2 regions of the Arthrobacter sp. N1 genome follow, and region 2 is predicted to be linked to the other one. Evidence: predicted binding sites of a transcription regulator. Region 2 holds the regulator's gene; the other holds the start of a gene.
The links. Region 2 encodes HspR, which represses chaperone genes until heat shock. Its sites were predicted from a motif close to AAGTTGAGTCNNNNNGACTCAACTT; they were not measured.

Region 1: NVV32_RS07700 (Hsp20/alpha crystallin family protein) is a predicted target of HspR. The motif match lies at 10,130-10,154, and genes of this name have one in related genera.

The regions. Positions count from the first base shown of each region.
Region 1 covers NZ_CP102608.1:1,702,318-1,717,532, reverse strand. The annotation lists gene NVV32_RS07755 (BCCT family transporter) at 1-621, shown strand, start outside; gene NVV32_RS07750 (AAA family ATPase) at 540-1,031, opposite strand; gene NVV32_RS07745 (hypothetical protein) at 1,202-1,552, opposite strand; gene NVV32_RS07740 (MerR family transcriptional regulator) at 1,737-2,648, shown strand; gene NVV32_RS07735 (TetR/AcrR family transcriptional regulator) at 2,682-3,248, opposite strand; gene NVV32_RS07730 (DUF998 domain-containing protein) at 3,302-4,018, shown strand; gene NVV32_RS07725 (phospholipase D-like domain-containing protein) at 4,894-6,147, shown strand; gene NVV32_RS07720 (SdpI family protein) at 7,719-8,087, shown strand; gene NVV32_RS07715 (hypothetical protein) at 8,099-8,647, shown strand; gene NVV32_RS07710 (VOC family protein) at 8,714-9,169, shown strand; gene NVV32_RS07705 (hypothetical protein) at 9,253-9,705, opposite strand; gene NVV32_RS07700 (Hsp20/alpha crystallin family protein) at 10,209-10,679, shown strand; gene NVV32_RS07695 (NAD(P)H-binding protein) at 11,125-12,039, opposite strand; gene NVV32_RS07690 (TetR/AcrR family transcriptional regulator) at 12,129-12,842, shown strand; gene NVV32_RS07685 (CsbD family protein) at 13,288-13,461, opposite strand; gene NVV32_RS07680 (hypothetical protein) at 13,701-14,327, opposite strand; gene NVV32_RS07675 (DUF6286 domain-containing protein) at 14,343-14,891, opposite strand; gene NVV32_RS07670 (Asp23/Gls24 family envelope stress response protein) at 14,888-15,215, opposite strand, start outside.
Region 2 covers NZ_CP102608.1:3,163,565-3,178,779, reverse strand. The annotation lists gene NVV32_RS14735 (response regulator transcription factor) at 1-338, opposite strand, end outside; cyclic di-GMP riboswitch class I at 460-534, opposite strand; gene NVV32_RS14730 (LysR family transcriptional regulator ArgP) at 606-1,508, opposite strand; gene NVV32_RS14725 (LysE/ArgO family amino acid transporter) at 1,577-2,182, shown strand; gene NVV32_RS14720 (DUF368 domain-containing protein) at 2,195-3,154, opposite strand; gene NVV32_RS14715 (LCP family protein) at 3,337-4,965, shown strand; gene NVV32_RS14710 (hypothetical protein) at 5,051-5,788, opposite strand; gene NVV32_RS14705 (sigma-70 family RNA polymerase sigma factor) at 5,785-6,330, opposite strand; gene NVV32_RS14700 (CHRD domain-containing protein) at 6,525-7,241, shown strand; gene NVV32_RS14695 (hypothetical protein) at 7,373-7,594, opposite strand; gene NVV32_RS14690 (low molecular weight phosphatase family protein) at 7,935-8,357, shown strand; gene dnaK (molecular chaperone DnaK) at 8,632-10,500, shown strand; gene NVV32_RS14680 (nucleotide exchange factor GrpE) at 10,503-11,165, shown strand; gene NVV32_RS14675 (DnaJ C-terminal domain-containing protein) at 11,374-12,369, shown strand; gene NVV32_RS14670 (heat shock protein transcriptional repressor HspR) at 12,420-12,875, shown strand; gene NVV32_RS14665 (LacI family DNA-binding transcriptional regulator) at 12,872-13,915, opposite strand; gene pulA (pullulanase-type alpha-1,6-glucosidase) at 14,062-15,215, shown strand, end outside.

The DNA.
Region 1 (15,215 bases), 1.5 Mb from region 2:
TTCTCCGTGCTCGGTGGTTCCGCGATCTACCGGGAGATCTTCGGTCAGGGCGGCCTGATCGCAGAGGACGGATCGGTGGACACCGAGAACGCTCTCTTCGGTCTCCTCGGTGAGCTGCCCGGCGGCCCAGCACTGCTCATCGGCGCGATCCTCCTCATCGCCATCTTCTTCATCACGTCCGCGGACTCCGGGGCCCTGGTGATGAGCATGATCTCCACCGGCGGCGATCCCAACCCGCGGAACTGGATCCGCGTGTTCTGGGCCGGCCTCGCCGCCCTGGTAGCGATCTCCCTGCTGCTGGTCGGTGACACGGGTCTGAGCTCCATCCAGACCGCAGCGATCCTCACAGCACTACCCTTCAGCGTCGTCATGCTCCTCATGTGCATCGCCACCGCGAAGGCGTTCCACGGCGAGCACCGCGCCTGGCAGTCAGCCCAACGCAAGGCCGCCGCAGCAGCGATGGCAGACCGCGTCAGCGACCAGGTCAGCGAATCGATGTCTGGCCAGGTCGAACGCCAGGTACAGGAGCACCTCGCTGACTACTCCAGCGAGCAGGAAGCGGAGCACCTCCGCTCGCACAGCAGCAGCCGCGCTACACGCCGCCCCACCGACACACGATAAGCCGACCCTGCACGCAGCCCCTCCAGAGCTGCGTGCAGGAAGTCAGCCGTGATGCGGTGAACCACACCTAGCTCGAGGAACGATTCTCCGTGGGACATCTCATGAAAAGGAACGTCCGGGCCGTTCGTGCTCGGATGTGACTCAAGGTACGTGAAGAACCCGTGCATGGTTTCGGCCCTCAGGGAGTACCCGCGACGGGTGGTGCCGGCGGTGCGGACCAGTTGAAGATGATCCGCTAGAACCGACTCTGTGGAACGCGTCCGGTGCTGTGCTCCGGTCGACCCTCCCTCGGGAGACAGCCCGTAGGCCAGAGCTATCGCCTCGATGATCGTGGACTTCCCGGATCCGTTCTCACCGACCAGGGCAGTTGCTGGACCATTATCGAGTCCGTGATCAAGGATCGTCGTCATTGGCGCCAAGATCGCCGGCCAGGCCCGGCGATCAAGGGTATGGGCGGGGTGCTCGGTCAGGCTTCGGATCGGGAAACGATCGAAGGCCATTCGCTCAGTGTGCCCGCCACCGGGTACAACGTCCGGTCCAGGATCCATCACCGGGATCTGCAGGGCGATCGATTCAAGCCTCAGCGCCGGCGTAGTCGGCCCGGTTCCGGTACGGGTAGCTCGATCATCGTGCCGTAGTCCTGCCCCCACCCGTAGTCCACGCTCTTCACCTTCAAGGCCTCGGGGCTCGCCTCGACGATCTGCACGCTGATCGGCTCACTACGGTCCGCGACGGACAACGCCCACGTGTCGGCCAGATAGCTCAGGCCAATGCTCTCCAGGACGTAGGAGGCATCGTATTCCTCGACAGGCTCCCCGAGTTCGTACCCGAAGACGGTCACTGGCAGGAACGAATCGCCGTCAGGAACGAGGTACCCCAGTAGCTCCCCGTCGTCCTGCCGGTAGTACGCCGCCCACGATTCAGGAATCATCCTCCGATCGTAAAGGGCCTACACAGCGTCCGCTGATCCGTCCCCTGTGGAACGCTCCAGGAGCATCCCCGACGGGGCCGTCTGTCCCGGCTGCAGGCCGCGGGCCGTGAGATCGGGTTTGCACCTGCCGCAGGGTCATGTGGTCTGCTCGAAGCACGTCCCGTCCCGCTCCGAAAGGTCCCCCTTGCACCCGTTTCCGGCCCCGCCCCGACAGGTTCTGATCGGTGACGCTGCTGCGTTCGTCGGCATCACGCCCCGGGCGATCCGCCACTACCACCAGGTCGGGTTGCTTCCCGAGCGGGAGCGGGGCGGCGACGGCCGCCGCCGATATGGCTACGAGGAAATCATCCGGCTGCTCTGGATCCGACGCGTGGCCGACGCCGGGATCGCCCTCGACGACATCCGCGACGCCTTCGACGGCGCACCAAGTGACACCGACGGCGGTGACGGCGAGGACGAGATGGCAGGCGTCCTCACTCGGCTGGAGGACACCCTCGCCGCTCAGGAGGCCGAGTTGCAGCGAAAGCGCGCCTCGGTGCAACGCATGCAGACGCTCGGCAGTCGGCTGGGATTGCTCGACGGCATCGTTTCCGGTCGCCTCGAGGGCGCGCCCGAGGGCTCGCTGCGCCAGGACGACCTGGATGTCCTGCTGGTCACCGAACGGATCTTCGGTCCGCTCGGCGCCGCCGTCCAGGCCGGCCGCTTCCTCGCTCTGGCCGCCGATCCGGCACTGCGGGCGGAGTCCGACAGGATCGACGCCGCCGAGGCGGCCCTGGACGACACTGTCGCCGTCGACGACCCCCGCGTGGCGCAGGCGGCGGCCGAGCGGCACGCTTTCGAGACCGCGCTGATGCGCGTCATCGAGGAGTCCGGCCAAATGGAGAAGGAGAACGCACTCTTCGACGCCTGGGACGAACTGCACCCGCCCGAAGACGCCGACGCAGCGCCCGGCCCCAAGCCGCCAGAGGGCTCCCGCGCCAGGAGCGCGGCGGAGGTCATCCGGAGCATGCCCTACGACTTCTCCCCAGCCCGCCTGCGCTGCATGGAGTTGGCAGTGCAACTCGGAGCACCCGAGGCGCCGGAGCCGACGTCCTGAATAGGGGCCCACAAATGCCCGCACGGAGGTCGCTCAGCGGGACGGAGGTTCGAGCCTGTCGAGGTACCTGTCGATGAGTTGCTGGGCTCGGATCGGCGTCATGCGGTCGGTCTCGGTTGCCCTAGCAACGGCGATGCCATCAAGTAGTGCCATCAGCATGGCTGCGTCATCATCTCCGAGGGATGGTTTCCATCGCTGGAGCAGAGTTGTCAGGCCCGCTTCCATGAGGCGCCAGGATGACTGATGAGCGTCGGCTACTGCGCTGCTTGTTGTTGCCTTCGAAGCGTAGGCCAACCAGATGACTGAAGCGGTACGGGACTCATCATCCACGCCACCGAGAATCCTGCACACCGCATCCAGGTTCTGGCGTGCTGACGCCTCCGGCGTCAGCACGGCGCTCACCCTCTCGATGAAGTTTCTGGAGACCTCGTCCATGGCCGCCATGATCAGATCGTCCTTGGTCCTGTGGTGATGCTGAACTGCACCTATAGAGAGACCGGCGGCTGCGGCGACGTTACGGATCGTCACGTCCTCAATGCCCCTCTCGATCAGGATGTCCTGCACGGCCGTCAGGATGCGCTGAGCGCCAGCGGAGGTCATGAGCCGAGGCTACTCCGAACCAGAACAATACGATCGTATTGTATGCTCGTGGCATGACACGAACTCGTCTGGGTGCCACGCTGTGGATTCTTTGCCTCCTGACCTTCCCGGCCCAGGCATTCGCAGCCGCTCAGTGGCCTAACCAGTATTCCTGGTCATCGAACTTCATCAGCGATCTGGGCGTGACCGAGTGCGGAATCTACGACGCCGGTACCCGCGTCGAACGGTACATCTGTTCACCCGCACACCTCCTAGCCAATGGCGCGACAGTAGCCAATGGCATCTTGTTGACCGTAGGCGCGATTCTTTTCTGGTCCATATGGCCGAGACGACGGACCGGGCAGGCAGCGATGGCCTTCCTCGCTTTGGGCGGTCTACTTGTGGCGGCAGTCGGTCTCCTGCCCTGGGACCTGCAGCCCGCAGCTCACGACAATGCGGCCCTCGCCCAAGCCGTGCTCCAATGGGTGGGAATGCTCGTCCTCGCGGCCGCACTCAAAGGCAGCACCGCAGCACGCTGGGCACGTGTTCTGACCCTGGCCAGTGTCGGGCTCTCACTCGCTGGATTCGTTCTATTCATCGACGCGATCAGCGGCCGGCCATCAATACCACTGGGGCTCGGCACAACCGAACGCTTCGCCTTCGACACCCTCACGATATGGGGTGCCGCGCTGGGCCTGATCCTGCTCACGACACGACACAGCAAACATCACGCCAGCTCAGGCCACAACGAAAAGCCGGACCACGCCATGCCAACATCTCCAGTCACGTAGGTCACCAACACGAGTTTCTTTAGCCGATCGCCTTATGTCCGACAGTGCGAGTCGCGTTTACCCTTTGGTATGGGCAAGCGAAACTTCCTCATCGAAGGCGGGTCAGGAAGAGGTAAGACGGCAGTCCCCACGCCCCGTTGTCGGTGCACGACGTCTAGACCCTTGAGCACTTCTGTTGCAGAAGCCGCAGAAGAACCCTAGATCAACACGATCTGAACCGATCTGAGCTGTGGCGTAGGGGTGTACCCGCCCTGACCCTCACCTACGACACCGGAGCCCACGCACAACTCATCACATCCATCGGCTCCCAATGCCCCAGCATCGTCACCGTCGGAGGCACTGAAGGCTGGCTCCGGTCATCCACTCCCCTGTTCAACCCCGGTGAACTCATCATTCAACCCCGCCAAGGCACCCTCAGAACGGAACACTTCGAGGCATACGGGCAAGGCTTCAGCCACGAACTACGTGAGGTCACCCGCTGCATACAAACCGGCATGACCGAAAGCCCCCACATGACGACCTCTGAAACTGTCATGACCATGGAGCTCCTCGACGAGGCCCGCCATCAAATAGGGCTCCACTACCCCGGTGACGTGGAGATGCCCGCAACCGTGTCGATCTAGACCGCGCGCAGAATCTGTCACATAACAGATCGACCCCATACCAATCTCACCACCAACAGTGCCGGCCATCCGATCCACGCCTTCCGCGGATGCCTGTCCCCGAGACCCGTAAAGCCACGACGTCTCGCACAGCTGAAAGCTTCGAGCTGGTACGCCCTCGTTGCCGTTCGAAAACGAAGAACTCATCGGTGCTCCAATGAAATGTGAGTGACGCGGCAAAGCAGGGAGAAGATGTGCAGTTAGGCTCAGATCATGGTCGCTGCCGGTAGGAGTTCCCTTGTCCCCTCCCTCCGGCGCTTCGCCATGAAGGGCGCGGCCGGCGTCGTCGCCGCTCAGGGAGCGGTAATCGCGGCACTCATAGCCGCTGACGCTCTGAAGAAAAAGGATAGGTCCCAGCGCACCGGCTTCCCTCGTCCCGGCACGTTCCACTCGCAGGTCGGTGAAACGGCAACGACGACCTACACCTACGGCCAGGACCTGTTCGACGACATGCTCGAGGCCATCAGGGCGGCCGAGAACCGGATTTTCCTCGAGACATATCTCTGGAAGGACGACGAGGTAGGGCACGCGTTCCGCGACGCCCTCAATGAAGCTGCCGCCCGGGGCGTTGCCGTGTACGTCATCTACGACCACTTCGGGAACCTCGTGGTGCCCTCGTCGTTCTACACCTTCCACCCCGACGTCCATGTGTTCCGCTTCCCCGCCCTGGGACCGAAACTGCAATACGGTCCCGTCGCGGCGACAGGGCTGACGCACCGCAAAATCCTCCTGGTCGATAACGACACCGCGTTCATCGGCGGATACAACATCGGATCCCTCTATGCAACGGAGTGGCGGGACACGCATGTGCGGCTCGTCGGGCCGGCAGCCTTCGAACTCGGACACGCCTTCGGACAGGTATGGAATCACCTCGCCGTCAGACGCCCCGAACTATCCCCGCAGAACCCGGTGCACTGGAACTCGCGCATCGTGGCGATCAACAACATCCCCGCCGACCTGGTCTACCCGATCCGCAGCGTCTACCTCGATGCGATCAGCCGAGCCCAGCACCACATCTACCTCACGACCGCGTACTTCATCCCCGACCAAAGGATCCTCGCAGGCCTGGTCGAAGCATCCCGTCGAGGAGTCGACGTCCAGATCATCGTCCCGCAGGATTCCAATCACATCCTCGCCGACTGGCTCTCGAGAGGCTTCTACTCCTCACTCCTGGAAGCCGGTATTACCGTGTTGCAGTATCGGAACGCGATGATCCACGCCAAGACCGCCACGATCGATGGCCAGTGGTCCATCGTCGGGACCGCGAACATCGACCGGCTCAGTCTGCGCTTCAACTACGAAACCAACCTCGAGGTCCAGGACGAGGGCTTTGCCGCCGACATGGAGAAGATCTTCGCCATCGACCGGGACAACTCGACGAAAGTCGAACTGGACGAATGGAGTAGACGTCACCCCGCCGCCCGTTTCGCCGAAACCGTCCTCATACCCCTGCGACCCCTCCTCTAGCGGCTTTCGTGACCAGACCGTCTGCAGGGCAGTTGTGGGTGCGGGTTGCCCACTGGAATTTCCGGCCGCACCAGCGGTTATCAACCTGGCCTGAGAGACCCAAAGCCAGAAGGGAGCTTCCCCTAAAGAGAGTTCCTCTCATGGCAACTGCACAGCTACTCATACCGCTGGACAGGCCGATCCTTCTCGAGAACAGCCTTAACCTTTTCGGCGGCCTGTTCGGCAAGCCCATCATCCGACGCACCAGACCATCCCTGAGCCGAGCTGCCATCGTGTTGGCGTGTCCATGGGCACCAGGTACGTCCACCTCGGCCACCACTGGCCAGCCGACACCCACGAATGGAGAAACTTCAGGGTAGGGAGCCGAAACCTAACGGGACAAGGCGTGCCTGGATCTGAGGAGGGCGGTGACACCGAGGACAAGCACTGTCGCTACGGCAGCCGTGCCGGCTACGACCACCGACTGGGGCTGATCAGCAATCCTTGCTATGGCTACCCAAGCCAACCCCCAGCATGATGCTGCAGCTACCGCCCATCTCCTTCCGACCTTGGTCTGCAGCAGTGTCAAAGCGCCAGCGAGGAACAGAATCAAGGCGGCCGTAGCCCACTCGGCGCTCAACCCTGTTGTCGCGACGCCCGCTGAGGCGAGGGCTGCTGCGATATTCGCTGCGGTGGCGACGCAGACCCAGCCAAGGTACAGCCCGAACGTACCGTCCACGACCAGAAGCTCACTCCTGCCATGTGATGCTCTGTGCCGGGTAAGCCGCCTGACTAGAAGAACCAGGGTGACCAGCAATGCGACGATGACCGCGACGCTTGCCCAGATCCAATCTTGCTGAGTCACCACGAGCCATGCAGCCTTCAGCAGCATGGACAGGGACGAGAGCCAGCCCGTTGCCCGCATCCTCGTATCAGCAGTCCGTGACGGTAACCATTGCCAGATTGTGTAGATGAAAAGGCCCAAATAGATGACCGACCAGATGGAGAAAGCGGGTCCACCTGGCGCTACGAGTGTTGCGTCGGAGGACAGGTCACCGCCTGAGGACTCCTCGACCTGAGATCCGATGATCCCCGCACCGATGAGAGGTCCAAGGAGACTGATGATTTCGCTTGCAGTAACGGCGATCTGACGCGCCCGATCGACGTGGCGAGTGCTTTTCGTCGGGCGGGCTACAGGCGCCGGATGGTGAGAGCTCATAGACCAGTATCTCGATGATGGAGATAAAACAAAACATCCGCCGTCCACTGGACACTAACGACAACCGGGACGCGTGGTTCCAAGAGGGTCGCCCTAGATAGGAGAAACCACAGGATCAGGTGGCGTAGGACAACCGACTGTTGAAGGGTTGGAGGTACCTGACTGATGAGGGATGGCTGCTGGAGCGTCCCCATTGCTGGGGCAACCGACACCGACCGCATGACGCCAACCCGAGCCCAGCAACTCATCGACAGGTACCTCAACAGGCTCGAACCTCCGTCCCGCTGAGCGATTGGTCCACAGGCCGTCTGACTAATGGAGCTGGATAGACTCGGGAGCATGACAACGATGTTTTCGTCGCTGCGGGTCGCTGATGTCTGAAGAGTATGTCGCTCTGACCATCCTGCTTCTCACCCTGGTGTTCCTACCCGCTGTCTGCCTGTTCGTCACACGTCAGGCAGCTGAGGGCCTGATCAGCCGCAACGCAGCAGCCGGGATCCGTACCAGGCACACCCAGGCATCCAGTGAAGCCTGGGCAGCCGGGCACAGAGCTGCTCTTCCAGCGCTGAGGAAGATGATGCCCGTTGCCGGTATCGGAATGATTACGGCCCTGATCGCACAGGTTCTTGTTGGTGGACAGGCAGGACCGCTGCTCGCGTTCGCGGCGCTCATCGCGCAGACCGTGGTCCTCTTCCGCTCGACTGCGCTAGCTAATGCCGCCGCACGCGCCGCCACCGAGTAGGACCGAGAACAGTGGGCGCTGAACAAGTCACATCACCTACACCAGTTGTTGCGGGTTTTCTGGTCGGTATTGGACTAGCTGGTGCCGGCTGGTTCGCTATCGGGCCCGGCCACGTCGTCTACGCGGTCGTCGTCCAGGGCGGGTTTCTTTTCATGGCGCTGCTGATCGGTCCGTCACTGGTCGATATTGCGCGCTCCCGCTACCGGGTCCGATCGTTCGAGCCACGGATCTATACGCTGCTGGGTGCTGAGGCCGTTCGGCGTGCCCTCGATGTCGTCGGTTGGAACCGGGTCATCAAGAACATGCGTCAGGCGAAGAACGAAGAGCCGGGTACGAGCGGCTTTCTTCGAGGGACTGAACAGTCCGAAACTGGTCACCTTCTCGGCGTCGCCGCCACAGGGCTCCTCGTCCTCATTGCCACAGTGACGTCCCACCCCGCGGGCGCACTCCAGATCCTGCTCATCGGAGTCCTCCTTCACGTTTACCCGATCATGATCCAGCGCCTCGTTCGCTTCAGACTCACGCAGCGGCCCACCCGCAGCAACTACGTTGAGCGCTAAGGGACCGGCTACCGGAACGTCGCCCCGTCGGACACGACGGTGGGTGGCCGTCAATCGACCCGCACGATGTCGTGCCCGACGTTCAGATTTGAAGCTCGGAAGATGTGGCGCCGTCGACTGTTGTCACGTTCTACTAAGAGCTATGCACCGGATACTGCTGCGCGAGGTCATCATCGACGCGCCGTCCGAGACATTCGCCGCAACCCCGATTTTTGGGCCGCCGCTCTGCTCACCGATGCCCAGCAAGTCAAGCAATTTCCTGAGTTCACGGCTCTTCCGCAGCCAGCTGCCCTGTCCTGGGTCGGATTACAGGACATTGGACCTGCGAGGACCGCCAGGTATCACCTCGATATCGAGACCGATGACGTGCACGCCGAGGTCGATCGCTCTAAACGGCTCGGAGCCGTCCAGGTCGCTGTCGGCAGGACGTGGGTGGTGATGCAAGATCCAGCGGGGCTTCTCTTCGACGTTGTTCCCGCAGAATCACCGTCGTTCGAGCAGCACGCGCGATCCGTCCAGTGAGAGACACACCGTTCGACGCGGGCAGGCTCAAGCCCCATCCGCTGAGCGATCGGGTGGAGCAGTCGTGACCGTCGTGAGTATCCTCAGACGTCGGCTTTTGTCCGTCCTTGATCGTCTTTCTTCAATCGTCGATCGTCGGTGTAGTAGTACAGCACACCGGTAGCTACTCCTAGGACGACCCGGGGATAGGGCACCTGTATCTTCCGCATAGTCTGTTCGGCGGCTTCGTCGAACCACCAACCAAGCCGCATCGTCCCGTACATCAGGGCTCCGGCGACGGTGGCGAAGCCGGCCTTGGCTTTTGGGCTGATGTTGGTGACTGGTGGTGTTTCCTGTACGGAGGTGTGCTTGAGGAACTTAGAGCCGAGTCTTGGGACCGTGATGACAGCGACCACCGTTGCTGTGGAGCCCAAAGTGATGGTTCGGCGCAGCCAGGCTGGGTACTTCCTACCCGGGATAAGAGCCAGTGCTCCGCCGGCGACGGCGTGAGACCAGGGGTTCCTCACGATGCTGGATGCAAGCTTCTTATGGGACATGCTCGCACAGTAAGCGACCTGGAGCTTGTGGTCATCAGTCGCAAGGCGGATCTCGAAAGAACGGTCGTTTTTTCGACGGGTTTAAGAAGGAGAACAGCCAAACCCCTCAGAGTGAACACACTCGAAGAAGACCCGGTGGGAGGCGCTGGGATGAGGCGCTGCTTCAGCTCCACCCATCTGCATTTGTCGCTGTCGAAAATCCTTGTCCGAGTGGAGAGACCTCGTTGGGGAAACTCGACCTTTGCCGGCAGGAGTGCGCTGCCAGCAATGACCCTCGTTCGACCGTCCGACCGTCCGATCGAACGGGGTGACCGTCCAACCAACTGGCACATCTGACTACCACTGGTCGCACGCCAACAGCCGTCGGGACGACGTCCGTGAACAGCATCTGGCACTCTGCCAGGGTGAGTGCTAACATTTTTCGTAGTTGAGCGGAGGACGCTCAACCTTGAAGAACAAACCACCTGTCGGTGGCTTCTGCAAAGGAGTTGATTCCAGTGGCCATGAGTTTTGATCCGTTCCGTGAGCTGAACCGCGTTGCCGGCGCCCTGCTGGAGAACCGTCCGGGACTGCGCCTGATGCCGATGGACCTGTACCGGGAGAAGGACCACTACATCCTCTCCGCGGACCTGCCGGGCATCGACCCCGGTTCGGTCGACATCGACGTCGACGGCCAGCTGCTGACCATCCGCGCCGAGCGCACTCTACACGGCACTGAAGGTGTGAAATGGCTGACCCGTGAGCGTGAGAGTGGCTCGTTCCTGCGCCAGCTGAACCTCGGCCAGGGCATCGACACCGAAGGGATCTCCGCCCGGTACGAAAACGGGGTCCTGAACGTGATGATCCCCGTCGTCGAACGGGCCAAGCCCCGCAAGATCGAGATCGTCAGCGCCGATTCCTCCACCCCGGTCGAATCAGCGGCAGTCGAATCCCCGGCATCCGCTACCGAAAACCAAAAGGCAGTCGAGGCATAGTTCTACCGTCCTTCCCTAAGAATTAGTACCCCCGCGCAGACGTGCGGGGGTACTAATCATTCGATCTCGTGGCACGCACCCAGCAGGAAACGCCCATAAACTTCGTGAACAATAGGTTCCCCTCTTCTGACCGCCGCTTCTGCGGCACACACCCGCCTGGAACGACGAAGGCTCCGCGGACGCCTCGTCCTTATCCCTTGAACTGGCTGGGCGGAGCTGCTCACCTTCAAGAAATGTTGCTGTCCGACGCCTGATGAGCGCGCCACCGCTCGACGGCGCCGCCATAAGACATCGATCCATTTCAGACCGTCTCAAACCCTAAAGCTTTACAAGACACTCGATCGAGCCGAGCGCCGCGCGACGACTCCCCCGTGTGTGAATCGCAACGGTAAGTGGCGCGGTTCTCACAGCGCTTTGTGGCCGCTTGCTCAGTTCCTTTTGACCATCATCTATTGGGACGATGCGGGACTGCTCGATTTTGACCCGCCGCGCTTCGATCACGCCTTCCGAGGAGCTGCTGGAGCGTGTGCTCAACGGGTAGAGGTGGATGGGCAATGGTGGTCTCGAGGGTGGGGTTTACGACAGAAAACTCACCTCGTCGTGCGGCTTGGAACATGCCGAGAGAAAAGTCGGCGACCATGGGTGGCAGCCCGCGGGCGATCGCTGCAGCCTTCCATTCGTCGTCGCCGATCGTCACTCGGGTGATGGTACGTTCGGTAAGTCGAGTGAGGACCCTGGCCACGTCACCGAGGTCGAGGGCTGCTGACGCGGTAAGCGGCGGTGAGGTGCCGCTGATCGCGTCGGGTTCGGTAAGAGCGACTGCGGCGACTTCAGCCAGGTCCTCGTGCGCCGTCCAGGAGACTGGGCCGTCTTCGGGAATCGTGATCTTCCCGGTGGACAGCGCGCTGTCGAGGTGTATGCCGAGCGCGTTGGCATAGAAGCCGTTTCGGAGGGCGACGAAAGGTATGCCTTGCTGCGCCAGGTACTCCTCGGTTGCGGCATGGACCCGCTGGGGCGGGAAGAGCGATGTCGCTGAGGCTGCTTGATGGCTCGTGTACAGGATCCGTGAGGCGCCTGCCGCGACCGCAGCATCGATGGCGGCGCTGTTCGCCTCGAATGCTCCTCCTCCGCGGATGGCAGCGGATACGACGAGGACTTGATCAGCACCCTCGAGTGACTTCTCGAGCGTGGCCGGCCGGGTGAAGTCTCCTTCCCGGACTCGTACTCCCTTCGCAGTGAGTCCTGTCGCCTTGGCCTCATCTCGGACACTGACCCCGATCGCCGCGGCTGGCACGCGCTCGAGTAGTCGGGCCACGATTCGGCCGCCGAGATTCCCGGTTGCTCCTGTGATGATGATCATTGGTTCACCTTCGTTGTTTCCATTGATAACTGCTGCGGCGACTGTACCCCTTGTTTCCGATGGAATCAATCAACGAGTACCATCGATACATGACGGTCGACATGGATGCTCCCCGCGCAGAGTTGCGCGCGCACATCATCGAGGGCGCCGCCAGGTTGCTTCGCGAGGGCGGAGCTGCTGCGGTCACGACCCGACGGGTCGCGGACGCCGCCGGCGTTCAGGCGCCGACGATCTACCGTCTATTCGGTGATAAGGACGGACTCCTCGACGCCATTGCGGAACACGTCATGGCTGTTCATGTCGCAGGCAAAGCGGCACATGCCGACGGGCACCAAGACCCGGTGGAGGCCCTGAGGTCAGGGTGGCGTATGCAGATGGATTTTGGCCTCTCGAACCCCGAACTGATCCGGTTGATGAATGCCCGCCCCGGAACCTCTCCCGCCATCGAGACAGGCATCGAGGTGCTGCAGGGTCGCATCCACGCCCTCGCGACTGCTGGCCTCTTGCAAGTCAGCGAAAGGCGCGCTCTCGAGATGATTCACGCCGCTGGCACCGGCGCCGTGCAAGCCCTACTCGAGACTCCACCCGAGCGGAGGGATCCTGGGCTCGCAGACGCCCTCTTCGAGGCCGTGCTCAACCAGATCACCCGACCACGACGCGCAGTGGATGAAACAGGCAGCAACACCTCAATCACGGTCAACTTCGCCACGCTCGTTCCGCAACTGCCCGGCCTGAGTGCCGCGGAACGGTCCCTCATGGTTGAGTGGTTAAACCGTTCCATCCAAACCGCACAACAGCACTGATCGCGACGAAGCCGAAAGAAAAACCTTTTACGCAAGGATCAACGAGTTAGACACCGGGATGGGAAGCTGAACCGCACTTCACGTTGCACTCGCGCAAGAAAGATGAGAGCACAGCGTGGCCCGCAAGCCGGTGGTTCTCCGTACCTTCTGACACTCCTTCCTCGATCAGCACCGCCGGACCGGCGAAGGGACGTCTACCTGCGACGATGAAAACGGGCGCAGAGGTACCACAACTGCAACAGCTAATCCGGTCGATCGGCCGCCGAGACACGTCTCGAAAACCTAAAGATCTGCGAGACACTCGATCGAGCCGAGCGCCGCGCAACCACTCTCGTGAAGAGGAGTGCACAGCGTCTGCCGGGATTTGGGTGCGGGCAGGGAGGGGTGGAGCTGGAGGCCATCGGCGGGTGTGCGGCGGGCTGGTGACCTCCAGCTCGGGGTTGCCCTACTTCTTGAAGGCGTCCTTTACGTTTTCGCCGGCGTTCTTGATGTCTGCTGTGGACTGGTCAGCCTGGCCTTCGGCGCGTAGGCGATCGTTGTCGGTGGCGTCGCCGTAGGCTTCCTTGGCCTGGCCGGTGATCTTCTCGGCTGCGTTCTTGATCTTGTCGTCGAGTCCCACGATGTTTTCCTTGCGTTGTGATGGGGTGTTTTTGATGTGCCGGTCCGATGAGTGGGCCGGGGTCTGAAAAGGTATAGCTAGTTCAGCGGCGGCCGTGGGATTTTTTCGGGCGGCCCTCGGCGACGCGCCGGCGCTCCATGTATCGGCCGAACAGTGCTGTGATGATGGTGATGGCAATCTTCTTCATGGTGTCCTCGACATTTCGTCAGTTTGGCGCGGGCTTATGAGATGTGCGTGAGTCACGCGTGGGCGAGCGCTGGTTGAAGGGTGACAGAGTCGTCTTTTTTCGGATCGGCTGTCACGTCGATGGCGATGGTTAGCGAAGCCGGCTCCCTGCCCAGGGTCAGACGTAGGTCGTGGTTGATGCGCTGTTCGACGTCGCCGACGATCGTGGGGATGTCGGCGTGTGAGGTTGTCGTGATGCGCATGGCGATGTCGGGTGCGCGGGAGGAGCCACGGATGATCGTTGTGGCGCCAGTGACGTCCTCGAGCTCCTGGACCCGGCCGCTGATCGCGTTCTCGAGCAGGCTCGGCTTCATGACGGTCAGGCCCTTGTTGTCGGGGTCCTGAAGTTTTATCGCGGATGCCCCGTGCTTGCGAGGAATCTGCGCCAGAAGCCAGAGGAGGCAAAGGACGCCCATGATGGCGCCGCCCACCACCAGAATGGTCGCGAGTGTCGTGGCGGTTGCCGGGTCATCGGGTAGTCCGAGGATGGGCTGGGCGCGGTCGGGTGCCTGGATGCCGGCCAGGGACCGGCGATCAAGGAATCCGAGGCCGATGGTGGCCGCCGCACCTGCTCCCAAGGTGAGGATGAGGCCGATGATGGCGAGCCAGACACGGTTGAGGCGTGCTGCGGTGTGTCGCATGGTGGGATCCTCTTCCTAGTCCTTGAGAGTGCTGGTGCGAATGTGGACGCGTGGGGAGTGCTTGAGGTTTAAGGAGTTCATCCTGCCCCGCAGTCTTTGGTCGAGGTCCTTCTCGACCTGGCGGCGATCTAGGGCGTAGGTGTTGATGCGGACACCGACCTGACGTCCTTTCGTGGAGGCCCGCACGGAGTCGACTCCGTCGATGTCGGCTGCCTGGTCCTGGAGGTAGGTCTTCAGTCCTTTCCGGGTCAGCGCGGCTTCGGCCGCGCCGTCGTGGTTCAGAAGGTACGTGTCGTGCCGACCGGGGACGAGGGCAGTGATGATCAGGGCGATGCCGATGAGGGCGACGGCGATCGAGGGGACGTACGCCGCTTGCGCCGACCATGGTGTGTCGGCTGCTGATGAGATTCCGTCGACGATCGCGGTGTTGCCGCCGGTCAGGACGGTGATGCCGGACCAGACCGCCGTGACGGCTACTGCTAGGAGGACAAGGGCGACGATGACGGCCGGGATGCTGCGGCTGGGGCGCTTCCGGATCGAGGCTCGGGTGGTTCGGGTGCTCATTGAAGGCTCCTGCGTGATCGGTCCGTCTGTGGGGTGAGGGCCTTGATGGTGATGTCGATGCGGCGTACATCCAGTCCGGTGGCATGCTCGATGCTGGCGGTGACGTGGTGCCGGATCTGCGCGGACCTAGCTGCGATGTCTGTCGGGAACTCGAGTGCGACATCGAGGAAAACTGTGACGTTACGGCCGCTGAGGTTTATCGCTGCATGCGGTCGTTGATCTCTTCCGGGGTTCCGGCCGAGGCCGAGCAGTCCTCCACCGGTACCGGTGACATACGGGAGTTCCGAGGCGCTCTGGGTTGCCAGCTTCTCGAAGACTTTCTCG
Region 2 (15,215 bases):
GGGCGGAAGGGCTTCAGGACGTAGTCGTCCGCGCCGGCCTGCAGAGCGGTCAGCACGTCCATCTCGTCCGTGCGGCCACTCAGGACGATCACGTAGCAGTCCGACGTCGTGCGGATGCGGCGCAGCACCTCGTAGCCGTCGATGTCGGGGAGGCCGATGTCGAGCGTCACGACCGCCGGATGTTCCTGCCGCACGGCATCCACCCCGTCGCGGCCCGTCGCGGCACCGCTTGCCGCGAAGCCGCCCTGCTCGAGGACGGCGCACAGCAGGTTGCGGATGTCGAGGTCGTCCTCGATCACGACCGCTGCGCGGCGGTCACCGGCAGCGACGCTATTCATGGGCTGCGACCTTCGGCTCGGTCGGCAGCAGCTCCGCTTCGGACGGATGCTCCGCCTGCCGGGCGGACGGGAGTTCGGAAGTGACGGCGGGTGTCCGTGCCATGGTGCGAGACCTGTTCTCTTCGGCGGCCCGGCTGACCGCGTGGGTCCCGTGGCTTTGCGTCCCCGGCTCGCACCGGGTTTGCCTTTGTCGACGGGCGGCTGCCCGCTCCATGATTTTAGCAACCCGCACCGACGCCGTGGGATCGCTCCCTCCATCACACTCCGTCACCGCTCCGTCCGCCCCGTCCCGGGCTGCCGGAGCAGCGCAGCGCCGCGTCGGACGGCCGACCCGACGGCCGTGAGCGCCGTCGAGCCGTGGCGCCACTGCTGCCAGTGCAGAGGGACGTCCAGGTGCCCGTCGTCGTCGAACGGGAGGAGGTCCCCGCGATCCCTGTGCAGCTCCAGCTCCGACACCAGGCCCCAGCCCATGCCGAGGCGGATGGCCTCCGCGAACTCCTCGGCTGCGGGGACGTGGTGCCGTGGTGCGTCCCGGGCACTCCGGGTACGTGGGCGGAGATAGGCGTCCTGCAGGTCGTCCTTCCGGTCGAAGACGATGAGGGGGGCTTTCCCCAGTGCCTCCGGCGTCGCGCCGTCCGGGAACCAGGCCCTGCGGAAGCTGCGCGTGCTCACCGGGAGGTAGCGCATGATGCCGAGCGGGTGGGAGGAGCAGCCCTGGACCGGCGCCGCGACCGACGTGATCGCCGCCGCGGCCGCGCCGCTGCGCAGGAAGTCGAGCGAGTGGTCCTGGTCCTCCCGGAGCATCTCGATCTGGAGCGTCTCCGCGATCGGGGCGAGGGCCGGCAGCACCCAGGTGTGGAGGGAATCGCCGTTGACCACGATCGTGATGCGCTGCCGGCTCCGCTGGTCCTCCGCGGCGAGCTCGTCCGAGAGGTCGGCGGTGAGCAGTTCGAGCTGCCGCGCGAATCGCACGATCGCCTGCCCGGCGTCGGTGGCCCGGAGCGGCCGGGCCCGCGTGATGACGGGGCGTCCGACGGCGACCTCCAGGGCACGGATCCGCTGGCTCACCGCCGACGGGGTGATGGAGAGCGTGGCGGCAGCAGCCTCGAAGCTGCCTCCGCCCACGATCGCGGCGAGCGCCTGCGCCTGTGCAGGGTCGACATGTGTCATGAGCACTTCTTACCATGCTGAAGAAGCTTTAGCTGGTCTTACCCGCTGTGCACTCCTAGGTTGATCAGGTGATCACCACCGCCGCCACCGGCTTCGCTGCCGGCCTGACCCTCATCGTCGCCATCGGGTCGCAGAACGCCTTCGTGCTGCGCCAGGGCCTCCGACGCTCCCACGTGGTCCTCGTCGTTGCGGTCTGTGCCCTGTCGGATCTCCTGTTGATCGGGCTCGGCGTCGGCGGCCTCGGCGCCCTGATCGAGGGGGCGCCGGTGCTGCTGGAGGTGATCCGCTGGGCGGGCGCGGCCTTCCTCACGGGCTATGCCGTCCTTGCCGCACGCAGGGCGGTCCGGGGCGGGACCCTCGACGCTGCCGGGGGTGCCGCGACGACGTCCTGGCGCGCAGCGCTCGGCACCTGCCTCGCCCTGACCTGGCTCAATCCCCATGTGTACCTCGACACCGTGTTGCTGCTCGGCTCCCTGGCGGGGACGCACGGCCCCACCGGCAGGTGGTGGTTCGCGGCCGGCGCGGGCCTGGGCAGCATCGTCTGGTTCACCGCCCTCGGCGCGGGAGCACGCTTCCTCGCCCCGCTGTTCGCGCGCCCGGTGGCGTGGCGCGTCCTCGACGCGCTGATCGCCGTCGTCATGCTGGTTCTCGCCGTGCTCCTCGTGGTCCGGTAGGACGGCGGACGGTCAGGCAGGTCGTCGTCGCGGTACGCGACGCGCCTGGGTCCGCCGGTCCCACAGCCACAGCACGACGACGACGGCGGCACCGACCACGAACACGGCGAGGGGAGCCGCCCACGCCTCGGGATCCGGGGCGAGGAGGGCCGCCCCGTCCTGCCACGGCCACAGGGCACGCGCGGAGCCCAGGATCAGGCCGGTGGCGATGAGCAGGGTTACGCGCCTCCTCGCCCGCAGGAGATAGGCCAGGCCACGCACCACTGTCGCGAGCCCGAGGACCGCACCGCCGGCGAAGAGTGCGAGGTAGCCGAGGTCGCGGGTACTCGCGGCCTCGAGGGTCGGCTCGTACAGGCCGATCGTGAGCAGGATGAAGGAGCCCGAGAGACCGGGCAGCACCAGTGCACAGACCGCGGCGGCACCACTGAGGACGAGCACCCACCCCTGCGGCTCGCCCACCTGCAGGGTCGGCAGCCCCAGTCCCAGGAAGACGCCGACAGCGACGACCACCACCACGAACACGGCCAGAGCCCACGGTGCCGGCCGAGGCGGGAGCAGCCGCGTGACCATGGACAGCGGGACCAGCAGGCTCGCGAGCACCATGCCGAGGAAGAGGGCACGGGCGATCACGGGTTGCGTGTCGACGAAGGCGTGCAGCGGTCCGGCCAGCGTGAAGAGCGCCACAGCCATGCCGACGACCAGGGGCAGCACGAGCCTCCATTCGACGGCGCGGAGATGCGTGCGCGACGCCGCCCGGCCGTTCCCGCCGAGGAGCGCGGTCACGGCGTGGACGGCATGGTCGGCCGAGGCGATGAGGCGGTCGTAGATACCGAGGACGAGGGCCATGGTGCCTCCCGAGACCCCCGGCACCAGCTCCACCAGGCCGATCAGGGCGCCCTGCAGGAAGCTGGGCAGGGCGCGCAGCGAGGGGTTCGGAGGTACAGGGCCGCTGGGTGTCGGGTGCAAAGCCATCCTCCTCACCGTACGGCGGCGGCATCCGCCGATCCACCTGGGACCGGGTGCGGCGACCGTGTGTGAGGCACCACGCATCGGCGTCCTGCGTCCCACGGAACACCCAGACGCTGCTGCTACCGTGTCAGCTTGCCCCGCTCGCCCCGGCTCGCCTCGTGCTGCCCGGACCCGAAGGAACCCGTGTGACGCACCTGCCCGACCAGCCCCAGCCGGCGGACCGACCCGTCCGACGCCCCGATCCCGGTGAGGGGCTCCTCGTGCCGGGCAGGGCCGAGCACCAGGACGAGAGCCGGCCCGAGCACCGTGCCGGTCACCGCTCCGGCCGTGGCCTCGACGACGTGGACGGTGGGCGGCCCCGGTGGCAGCGTCCCGTGGCGGTGGCCGTGATCGCTCTCGTCACGGCCGTCGTCGTGTTCGGCGGGTACTGGGCGGTACGACTCGCGACCAACGTCGACAGTCTCGACCTCAGCGCCAACGGGACGTCGGGGTCCGGGGTGGACGACCGCACCGACCGGCTGCAGATCCTGGTCCTGGGTTCGGACACCCGGAGCGGATCGAATGCGGCCTACGGCGCCGAGGACGATTCCTCGGGCTACGGGCAGGCGGACGTCATGATGCTGCTCGACATCTCCGCGGACAACCAGCACGTCAACGTCCTCAGCTTCCCGCGCGACCTCCTCGTGGACATCCCCGCCTGCACGGACGGGCAGGGCGGCGGCTCGTTCGACGGCAGGTCCGGCGAGATGATCAACAGCGCCATGCGGGACGCCGGTCCGGGGTGTGCGGTGGACACCGTCAACGAGGTCACGGGGCTCGAGGTGGACCACTTCATGCTGGCTGATTTCACCGCGGTCACCGAGCTCTCCGACGCCGTCGGGGGAGTGGACGTCTGTGTCACCCAGGCGATCGACGAGCCGAAGTCCGGCCTGAAGCTGCCGGCCGGGACCTCGAGCGTCCAGGGCGAGCAGGCCCTGGCGTTCCTGCGGGCCCGCGCGGCGTTCGGTGACGGCGGTGACCTCGGCCGGATCCAGGCTCAGCAGGCCTTCCTCGGTTCGCTCACCCGGAAGATCAAGGATGAGGGGACTCTCGGGAACCCGCAGCGACTGCTCGGGATCGCCGACGCCCTGACCAGCAACCTCACCGTGGACAGGGGACTGGCCACCGTTCCCGCCATGGTCACCATCGGGAACCGGTTGAAGGACATCGACCCGGCGAAGGTCGCGTTCATCGCGGTCCCGACGGTGCCCGCGGCCGATCCGAACCGCCTGGTGCTGGACGAACCCCTCGCGTCCGAACTCTTCGCCGCACTCCGGTCCAGTGCCGATCTGACGACGCCCGCGGCGGACGTTCCCGCGGAAGGTGTTCCCGCGGAAGGTGTTCCCGCGGAGGGTGATCCCGCGGCCGGGAGCACCGACCCGACCGCGAGTCCCGACACCGGTCCGCAGCCCGAAGCCTCCTCGGTCCCCGTGGTCGTCGCGGACGGGACGGGCGGCGCAGGCGTCGTCGCGTCACTCGTCCCGGCGCTGACGGGGGCCGGCTACGCCGGGGCCGGGAGCATGCCCGCCCCCGCGACGCCCCTCACCGGCATCTACTACGGCGAGGGCTTCGAGGAGGAGGCACGGGCCATCGCCGCCCTGCTCGGGCTGCCGGCGTCGATCGCCGCTCCAGATCCCTCGGTCTACGGTGTGCAGGTGTATGTCGGCGCGGACGCCGCAGGTGGGCTCGACCAGGTCGCCGGTCCTGACGTCTCGGGTGCCATCAACCAGACCGCCGATGAGGTGTCCTGCCAGGACACCAACCCGTTCGGCTGACCCCGGGACGGCGGGGCGTCGCAGGCGTCTTCCCGCCCGCCGTCGTCCGTGATGATCCGGTCAGAGCACGACGACGATGATCCGGTCAGAGCACGACGACGTCGGACACCGCGACCACGGCGCCCCCACCGTCGCGGATCTGGAGCTGGGACACGTCCTCGCGCAGCACCGCGGCGTTCATCCGGCAGGTGACCGTGCGGTCCGCCCCGAGGAAGGTGCCGGAGAGGTACTCCTCGCCGTCCTCACCCACCAGCACCACCTCGAACTCCTCCCCGACGGCGAGCCCGTCCAGTTCGAGCACCGTCTCCGTGCCCCAGGTGTGCGCCACGAGGGCGGCGTCGACGGTGGTTCCTGCAGGCTGCTCCGAGAAGGCGACGTCCTCCATTGCGCCGAGCGTCCCGGGCGGGCCGTCCGGGGGAGCCTGCAGGGCTCCCGTCAGGGCCTGCCCCCCGAGCGCACCGGCCACCACGAGCCCGGCCGCGGCGAGCGAGAACTGCAACCGACGCGGGCGGGTCCCGGACGTGGGCCTCCTGCTGCCGGTGCGCCGGGAGCGGGACGGAGCGGTGTCCACGGCGGGATCGACGGGATCCGCATCCGTGGCCAGGGAGACGCGCTCGGCGAGGCCGGGCGGCAACGGCGCTTCCTCCCACGCCAGGTCCGCGCGGCCCAGCCGCCGCGTGAGGTCCCTGAGCTCCTGCAGCTCCTCCGCCAGGGTCGGGTCCGCGGCGCAGGCGAGGTCGAAGTCGCGCTGCTCGTCGCCGTGGAGATCACCGGTGAGGGCAGCCGCGAGCAGTGCCTCCCGGCGTGCATGCTGATCGCTCATTGCTCCTCCTCCTCGCGCAGTGCTTCCCTCAGCGCTCTCAGTCCGTAGAACATCCGTGTTCGCAGCGTCGCCGCGGGGACGCCCGTGTGCCTCTCGAGCTGGAGGTAGGTCATCCCCTGCAGCTGGACCGCGACGATCACCTCGCGGTGTTCCCTGCTCAACCGCGCCAGCCCGCCGTACAGCACGATCCGGTCATCGGCCGGTCCCGTCTCCGAGACCACGGTGGCGGACGCCTGCAGGTGGTCGTCGGTGACCGGAGTGGGCCGTCTCTGCCGGGCACGCAGCTGGTCGATCACCACGTTCCGGGCTATCGCGAACAGCCAGGTCCGCTCCGACCCGCGGTCGGGCCGGTAGCTGGCCCGTGCCCGCCAGGCCCGGACGAAGGTCTCCTGCACGCATTCCTCGGCCATGCCGCCGTCGCGCGTGCTGTTGTACGCGAAGGCGTAGAGGCCACGGCCGTGCTCGTCGAAGGCCTCCCGCACGTCGAACGTGCCGGCGTCGTCCCTGATTGAAACCGCCCTCCGAGCCGTCGTCCCGAGCATCGTGTCCGCCTGTCCGCAGGTGTGGGTGCGAAGGGGATACAGCCGGGGGTGGTGAAACGTTCACCGGTTCGTCCGCGACGTCCGACCACTCCGCGACGACGGCGGTCCGTCCGCGGCGATGAACGCCCGGACGCAAGCGCGAGTATACCTTCGCAGGCGCACCGACCCGCGGCGCGCACATCGGAAGGGACACCATGCAGAGGACCACGAAGAGAAGGATCGCCGGGCTGTCGGGCATCGTCGGGACAGCGGCGCTCGTGACGGCGATGGGCGCTGCGCCCGCGTCCGCGGAGACGGCCGTCGACCGGCCGGACTCCTTCACCAGTGCCTACACGGTCGCGGCGCTCCCGGGCAACGTGATCGGCCCGGACGGCGCACCCGCCCCGGGTGAGCCCGGTGCCACCGGCACGTTCAACTTCATGATCAACTCGGACCTCGAGATCATCTGCTACGACATCACGCTCGACGGCGTCACGCCGCCGTTCCAGAGCATGGCGAAGACCTCGACCCACATCCACCAGACCGCGGCGGGGAAGAACGGCCCGCCCCGCATCGCCTTCCCGAATCCTGCGGGCGAGGGGACCCTGACGGTTTCGGGCTGCCTCCAGGGCCCCTTCACCACGGGACTGACGGGTGACGACGGCGTGGACACGGGCGAGGGCTTCTCCCTCAAGCAACTCGAGGCCGACCCCGCCGGCTTCTCGGCCGACACGCACACGTCCGGCTTCGTGCCGGGTGCTGTCCGGGGCCAGCTGACGGCCCTGCCGATGGGCGGTGTGGACACGGGCGTCGCGTCGGCGCCGGCCTCCTCGCCGGAGTCGACCGCGCCCCTGGCCCTCGGCGCGCTGGCGCTGGTGGGAGCAGGCATCGGCGGTGCGGTGCTGGTCCGCCGTCGCGCCGGCGTCGCGTAGGGAGGACGAGGAGGGAGGACGAGGAGGGAGCCGGTCCCGACCTCCGTCGGGTCCGGCTCCCGCCGTCGTCGGAGGTGCAGGGGCGCGGGAAGGTCCGCCGCGTCGCTGACGCGCGGGACCGCGCCCCGGCGTCACTCCGCGTTGGCGCGCGCTTCGATCCAGTCGGTCGCCGCATCCGAGAGGAAGACGCCGTCGGGGCCGCGCTCACCTATCCACCAGGGGTCGGCGGCGATCAGGCCGCCCACGCGGCTGATGTCCGCGGCCACCTCGGGGGAGAGCGCCTCGCCGTTGTGATCGCCCAGCCACTGCCGCGTCTCCGGCAGGACGGCTGCCCACCACTCGTCGAGTTCCATGACCGCAGTATGCCCCGGCACCGCGGGCTGCGGCTAGGGGAGCGGGCCGCGCCGCAGATGTCCGGCGAGCACGGAAGCGGACCAGGGCCGGGGCTGCCGGACGGAACGACGGGAAGAGGACTCCCGGCGCCGGACCGTGCGCCGTCCTGCAGGGAGCCGGACCGTGCGCAGCCCTGCAGGGGAGAGCGTCGACGGTGCAGTCGACGGTGCAGTCGGCGGTGCATAGGCTGGGTCCGGGAAGCCGAGCCCCGCGTCATGCACGGCCCGTCCCGCCTCCTGATCCCCGGCCTCCGATCCGCGACCCCTGATCCCGACCTCCAGAGCAGAAGTGAGTACCCCGATGAGCTTCAAGGCAGCCACGCCCTCGGTCCTGTTCGTGTGCGTTAAGAACGGGGGCAAGTCACAGATAGCGGCCGGCCTCATGGACAGGGTGGCCGGGGGTGCCGTCGCCAGTGCCTCCGCCGGGTCGAAGCCCGGGTCTGCCGTCAACGGCCTCTCCGCGGAGGTCCTGGCCGAGCTGGGGATCGACATCAGCCGGAACATGCCCCGGCGGATCACCCGCGAGGACCAGGAGCGGGCGGACCTCGTCGTCGTCCTGGGTGCCGAGGCGCAGGTCGACGAGGTCGACGGCACGCTCTACGAGCGATGGGAGACGGACGAGCCCGGTGAACGCGGTATCGAGGGGATCGAGCGCATGCGCCTGGTCCGGGACGACATCCTCGAACGCGTCACCGCCCTGCACGCCGCCCTCACCCGCCGGTAGTGCGCCGGCGGACCAGCCCGTCCGGCATCCGCCGGCCTGCCGGGGTGCACGTCCATCCGCGTGTCTTCTCCGTGGTGTCGGAGCCCCCCACACACACGCGATCTCTCCCCGGCGGACCTGATGGAGCCGACCGCCCGAGGAGGAGTTGAGTCGACCCGACTCAAGGTGATTTGGTGCCTCGAGCCCTCGGGCCTATAGTTGAGTGCAGAACGCTCAATCTACGCGCCCGGCGGATGAGCGCCTCGCAAATCCCGGGCAGTCGAAAGGAAATTGCATGTCACGTGCAGTAGGTATTGACCTCGGAACCACCAACTCGGTCGTCTCGGTTCTCGAAGGCGGCGAGCCCACCGTCATCGCGAACGCCGAGGGCGCCCGCACCACGCCGTCGATCGTCGCATTCTCCAAGTCCGGCGAGGTGCTGGTCGGCGAGATCGCCAAGCGCCAGGCCGTCAACAACATCGACCGCACCATCGCATCGGTCAAGCGCCACATGGGCACCGACTGGAACGTCGACATCGACGGCAAGAAGTACACCGCGCAGGAGATCTCGGCGCGCACGCTGCAGAAGCTGAAGACCGACGCCGAGAGCTACCTCGGCGAGAAGGTCACGGACGCCGTCATCACCGTGCCCGCCTACTTCAACGACGCCGAGCGCCAGGCCACGAAGGAGGCCGGCGAGATCGCGGGCCTGAAGGTCCTGCGCATCGTCAACGAGCCCACCGCGGCCGCTCTCGCCTACGGGCTCGACAAGGGCAAGGAGGACGAGCTCATCCTCGTCTTCGACCTCGGCGGCGGAACGTTCGACGTCTCGCTCCTCGAGGTGGGCAAGGACGAGGACGCCTTCTCCACGATCCAGGTCCGCTCCACCGCCGGTGACAACCGGCTCGGCGGCGACGACTGGGACCAGCGCGTGGTCGACTACCTGCTGTCGCAGGCCAAGGCCAAGGGTGCGGACCTGTCCAAGGACAAGATCGCCCTGCAGCGTCTGAAGGAGGCTGCGGAGCAGGCCAAGAAGGAACTCTCCTCGGCCACCTCCACCAACATCTCGCTGCAGTACCTCTCCGTCACGGCGGACGGTCCCGTCCACCTGGACGAGCACCTCTCGCGCGCCAAGTTCCAGGACCTGACCAAGGACCTGCTGGACCGCACCAAGAAGCCGTTCAACGACGTCATCGCCGAGGCCGGGATCAAGGTCGCCGACATCGACCACATCGTCCTGGTCGGCGGATCCACGCGTATGCCCGCGGTCGGTGAGCTCGTCAAGGAGCTCGCAGGCGGCAAGGAGCCCAACAAGGGCGTCAACCCGGACGAGGTCGTGGCCGTCGGTGCCGCACTGCAGGCCGGCGTCCTCAAGGGCGAGCGCAAGGACGTCCTGCTCATCGACGTCACCCCGCTGTCCCTCGGCATCGAGACCAAGGGCGGCATGATGACCAAGCTCATCGAGCGCAACACGGCCATCCCGACCAAGCGCAGCGAGACCTTCACGACGGCGGACGACAACCAGCCGTCCGTGGCCATCCAGGTCTTTCAGGGCGAGCGCGAGTTCACCCGTGACAACAAGCCGCTGGGCACGTTCGAGCTGACCGGCATCGCGCCGGCCCCCCGCGGGGTGCCGCAGGTCGAGGTCACCTTCGACATCGACGCCAACGGCATCGTCCACGTGTCCGCGAAGGACAAGGGCACGGGTACCGAGCAGTCGATGACCATCACCGGTGGTTCCTCGCTCTCCAAGGAGGACATCGAGCGCATGGTCCGCGAGGCCGAGGAGCACGCGGCCGAGGACAAGAAGCGCCGCGAGGCGGCCGACGTCCGCAACGGCGCCGAGCAGCTCGCCTACTCGGTGGACAAGCTGATCGCCGACAACGCGGACAAGCTGCCCGAGGAGGTCAGGACCGAGGTCCAGGCCGACGTCGACGCCCTCAAGAAGGCGCTCGAGTCGCAGGACAACGACGACGAGGTGAAGTCGGCCTTCGAGAAGCTGCAGGCATCCCAGTCCAAGCTCGGCGAAGCGATCTACGCTTCGGCCCAGCAGGACGCGGGGCAGGCCGGTGGCGCACCCGCCGACGACCAGCCGACGGCCGAGGGCTCCGACGAGGACATCGTCGACGCCGAGGTCGTGGACGACGACAACGAGAAGAAGTAGTCATGCCGCACCACGGAAATGAAGAAGAGCACCAGTCGGAGCCGGTGAGCTTCCGTGACAACCGGAAGATCGACCCGGAAACGGGCGAAGTCCGTGGGCAGCAGAACGACGCCGGCGCCCCGGCCGCGGAGGATCCCGCGGCCGGGGAGCAGGCAGCGCCCTCGGGCGACGCCTCCGAGGGGGACGCCCTGGCCCAGGCCGAGGCCATCCTCAATGAGGCGGGCGCGGAGGGCGAGAGCAATCCGGCCGTGGACGTCGTCGCGGACCTGCGGAACGACCTCCTCCGGCTCCAGGCGGAATACGTCAACTACCGGCGCCGCGTCGAGCGTGACCGGGACGTCGCCCGTGACCAGGCGGTCATCGGCGTGCTCAACTCGCTGATGCCCGTCCTCGACGACATCGACGCCGCACGCCAGCACGGCGACCTCGCCGGGGGGCCGTTCGCGGCCATCGCCGGCAAGCTCGAGAACGTCCTCAAGGCGTACGAGCTCACCCGGATCGACGAGGTCGGCGTCGCCTTCGACCCGAACGTCCACGAGGCGCTCATGCAGCAGCCGAGTGCCGACGTGCAGGCCGACAGCGTCAGCCAGATCCTCCGCGCGGGCTACCGTAAGGGCGAGCGCGTCCTCCGGGCCGCCCAGGTCATCGTGGCGGTTCCGGAGTAACTGGAACACCGGGTGGGGCAGTCTTCCCGGGCCGACGAGATTCCTGAGCTCGCAGAGCTCGCTCCGGAAGATCAAGGGCCCCGCAGAAGACAGCCCCACCCGTCTTTCCCGACCTGACCGGTCGGGAGGAAACGGCCGGGCGCTCGGGGTACGCCCGGACCCGTCCGGCCCCCACATCTTCAGCAGTACCTACGGAAGGAGACGCCCAGTGGCCAGTCAGGATTGGGTCGACAAGGATTTCTACAAGATCCTGGGTGTCTCCAAAGATGCGTCCGACGCCGATATCAAGAAGGCGTACCGCAAGCTCGCCCGCAAGCACCACCCCGACCAGAACCAGGGTGACGCCGGGTCCGAGCGCATGTTCAAGGACGTGTCCGAGGCCTACTCGGTCCTGTCCGACGCCGAGCAGCGCCAGCAGTACGACGCCATCCGCGCCATGGGCGGTGGTGCCCGATTCTCCGCCGGTGGTCCGGGTGGGGGCGCGGGAGCCGGTGCCGGGTTCGAGGACATCTTCGGCAACCTCTTCGGCCAGGGCGCAGGGCCGCGCCAGCGCACGGGGTTCTCGAACAGCACCCTCCCCCCGGAGTTCGCCGATCTCTTCGGCGGCGGCGGGATGGGCGGCAGCAGCTTCCCCGGCGGCTTCCAGCAGTCCCGCCCGCAGAAGGGCGCGGACCGGACGGCCAGCACCTCCATCTCCTTCGCCGGTGCCATCAACGGCACCACGATCGGCCTGCGTGAGCCGTCGGGCGAGCAGATCGACGTACGGATCCCCGCCGGCATCCGCGACGGACAGAAGGTCCGGGTCAAGGGCAAGGGCCAGCCCGGCCAGGCAGGTCCGGGCGACCTCATGGTCGCGGTGTCCGTCAAGGAGCACCCGCTGTTCAAGCGCGACGGCGACACCATCCGCCTGACCGTGCCCGTCACGTTCCCCGAGGCCGCCCTCGGAGCGCAGATCGAGGTCCCGACCCTCACGGGTGAGCTCGTGAAGATGCGTATCCCCGCAGGGACGCCGTCGGGCCGTACCCTCCGCCTCAAGGGCCGCGGTGTGAAGACGTCGAAGACCACGGGAGACCTGCTGGTGACCGTCGAGGTGGTGGTGCCGCAGAACCTGTCCAAGGAGGCGGAAGCCGCCGTCGAGGCGTTCAGGGACGCGACGAAGGACGCCGATCCCCGGGACGGCCTGGCCGCGAAGGCGCGCCTGTAACAGTACATTTGAGCGAACGCCGGGAGGACCGGCACGGAAGGAGGCCACCGATGGACTACACGATGCCCGTGTACGTCATCTCCGTGGCCGCGGAGCTCGCCGACATGCACCCGCAGACGCTGCGGCAGTACGACCGGCTGGGACTCGTCACGCCCAGCCGTGCCCCGGGACGGGCGCGGCGCTATTCCCAGAAGGACGTCGGGACCCTGCGGGAGATCCAGCGGCTCTCCCAGGAGGGCGTGTCCCTCGAGGGCATCCGCCGCATCCTCGACCTCGAGAACCAGGTCGCGGCGCTCCGGTCCCGCGTGGGCGAGCTGACCGCGGAACTCGCGCAGCGGCGCGTGCAGGCCGAGTCGGGGCGCGTCTTCGCCGCCGGTCTCGCGGGCGACGTCGTCACCCTCGCGCGCGGGCAGCGCCCCCGCCCGCGGAGCCAGGCCGTCGTGGTGTGGCGACCGGAGGCCGTCCGGCCTCCTCTGGGGCAGCTGCCCCTGCGCGCCGCGAACTAGGGCGCGGTCCTGACCGCCGGTCCTGCTCCGGTGGAGCCACGGACCACGAGGTCCGCCTGGAAGAGGATGTCCGAGCGGGAGGTGCGGTCGCCGGCGAGTTCGGTGACGAGGGCGTGGACGGCGGCCTCCGCCATCGCGGTGATGTTCTGCCGGAGCGTGGTCAGGGGCGGGTCGGTGAAGGCCATGAGCGGTGAGTCGTCGAAGCCGACCACCGAGATGTCCTCGGGGACCCGTAGCCCGCGCGTCTGCGCCGCACGCATCGCGCCGAGTGCCATGACGTCGGAGGCGCAGACGATGCCCGTGTGGCCGCTGTCGATCAGCTCGTCGGCGGCACTCTGGCCTCCCTCGATGGTGAACATGCTCGTCGCGATGTGCGGATCGGCATCGTCCTCGCCGAGGAACTGGAGGAGCCCGGCACGGAAGCCCTCGAGCTTCCGGCGGCTCGGGATGAACCGGTCCGAGCCCGTCGCGAATCCCACGCGCTGGTGCCCCTGCGCCACGAGGTGGCGGACCGCGGTCCGGATCGCGGTGGCGTCGTCGTTCGAGACGGACGGCGCGTCGATCTCGGGGCGGGCGCCGTTGACCAGCACGAACGGCACGCGGCCGCGCAGCCGGCGGTAGCGCTCCACGCTCGCCCGACCGTCCGAGTGCGCGGCGCAGACGAAGATGATGCCGCTGACGCCCTGGTCCAGCATCAGGGCCACGTACTCGTCCTCCGTGATGCCCCCGCCGGGCAGTGTGCAGAGGGCGGGGATGTAGTCGTTCGGTGCCAGCAGGGCGGCGATCGCCCCCGCGAAGGCCGGGAAGACGGGATTGACGAGATCGGGCACCACGACGCCGATCTGCCCCTTCGACCGGCCGGCCGTCCGCGCCGGGCGCTCGTAGCCCAGGCTGTCCATGGCCGCGAGCACCGCCTGCCGGGTCTCCTGCGAGGCGCCGCCCTTGCCGTTCAGCACCCGTGACACGGTGGGCACGCTGACGCCGGCCGTCCGGGCGACGTCGTCCAGGCGGGGGCGGTCGGTCCGGGTCTCGGAAGTCATGAGGTCAATCTAGCGCAGGCGGCCTCCAGGCGTAGAAAGTTTTCGTGAAAGTTGCTTGACGACGGGTCATGCCCCTCCCTAGGGTCGGGAGAACCACTCCTGGACAGTCCGGCTGCGCAGCGACGCGCGGTCGGGGAAGGACCACCATGACACTCCTCGACACCACGGCCCGGCCGGCGCGGGGGCCGGCTGCCCCACGCGTGTCCCGGCTCGCCGCCGTCGTCCTCTCCCTGCCCCTCCTCGCCACCCTGACGCCCGCGCCGGCGCTCGCGGACCACACGGCCGTGCCGGGCACGGTGGCCCTCGTCGGTTCACTGCAATCGGAACTCGGCTGCCCCGGCGACTGGCAGCCCGAGTGCGCAGCGACAAGACTTGCCCCCGAGCCCGGATCACCGGGCACCTGGACGGCGACCTTCGACGTCCCCGCGGGCTCCTACGAGTACAAGGTGGCGCTGAACGATGCATGGGGCGAGAACTACGGTGCGGACGGGGCGGCGGGTGGTGCGAACCTGGCCCTCGAGGCTCCCGGGGGCCCCGTCACCTTCACCTACGACCACCGCACGCACGTGATCTCCAGCGACGTCCCCGCGGCCCCGACGGCGACCACGGCCGGGCACTGGCTCACCCCCGAAACGCTCGCCTGGGACGCGGATCTCCCCGACGGCACGCGGTACCGCCTGTACTCGTCGCCCGACGGCGGCCTGGCGGTCGAGGACGGCGCCGTCGTCGGGGGCGCCTCCCTCGATCTCTCCGTGAGCGGATCGCAGCTCGCCCCCGCACTCGCGGCGAGATACCCGCACCTCTCCTCCCTCACCACCCTCACGCTCGGGAAGAAGGACGTGCGGAGGGCAGGTGAGCTCCTCAGGGGCCAGCTGCTGCTCGCGGCCCTCGCACCGGACGGGTCCGTCCTCGCCGCCACCGGGGTGCAGGTGCCGGGGGTGCTGGACAGCCTCTACGCCGGTGCGGCACGGCAGGAGCTCGGCCTGAGCTGGAAGGGCCGGAAGCCCCAGCTCGACCTGTGGGCTCCGACCGCCCGCAGCGTCTCGGTCCAGGTCTTCCGGGACGGGACGGGCGGCAGCCCGATCACCACCCGCGCGTTGCGCGCGGGCAAGGACGGCGTGTGGAGCGTCAAGGGCGAGAAGGACTGGAAGGGCGCGTACTACGTGTACGACGTCGAGGTCTTCGTCCCCGAGACCGGCGCCGTCGAGCACAACATCGTCACCGACCCCTACAGCGTGGGCCTGTCGACGAACTCCGAGCGGTCCCTGATCGTGGACCTCGAGGACCCGGCACTCATGCC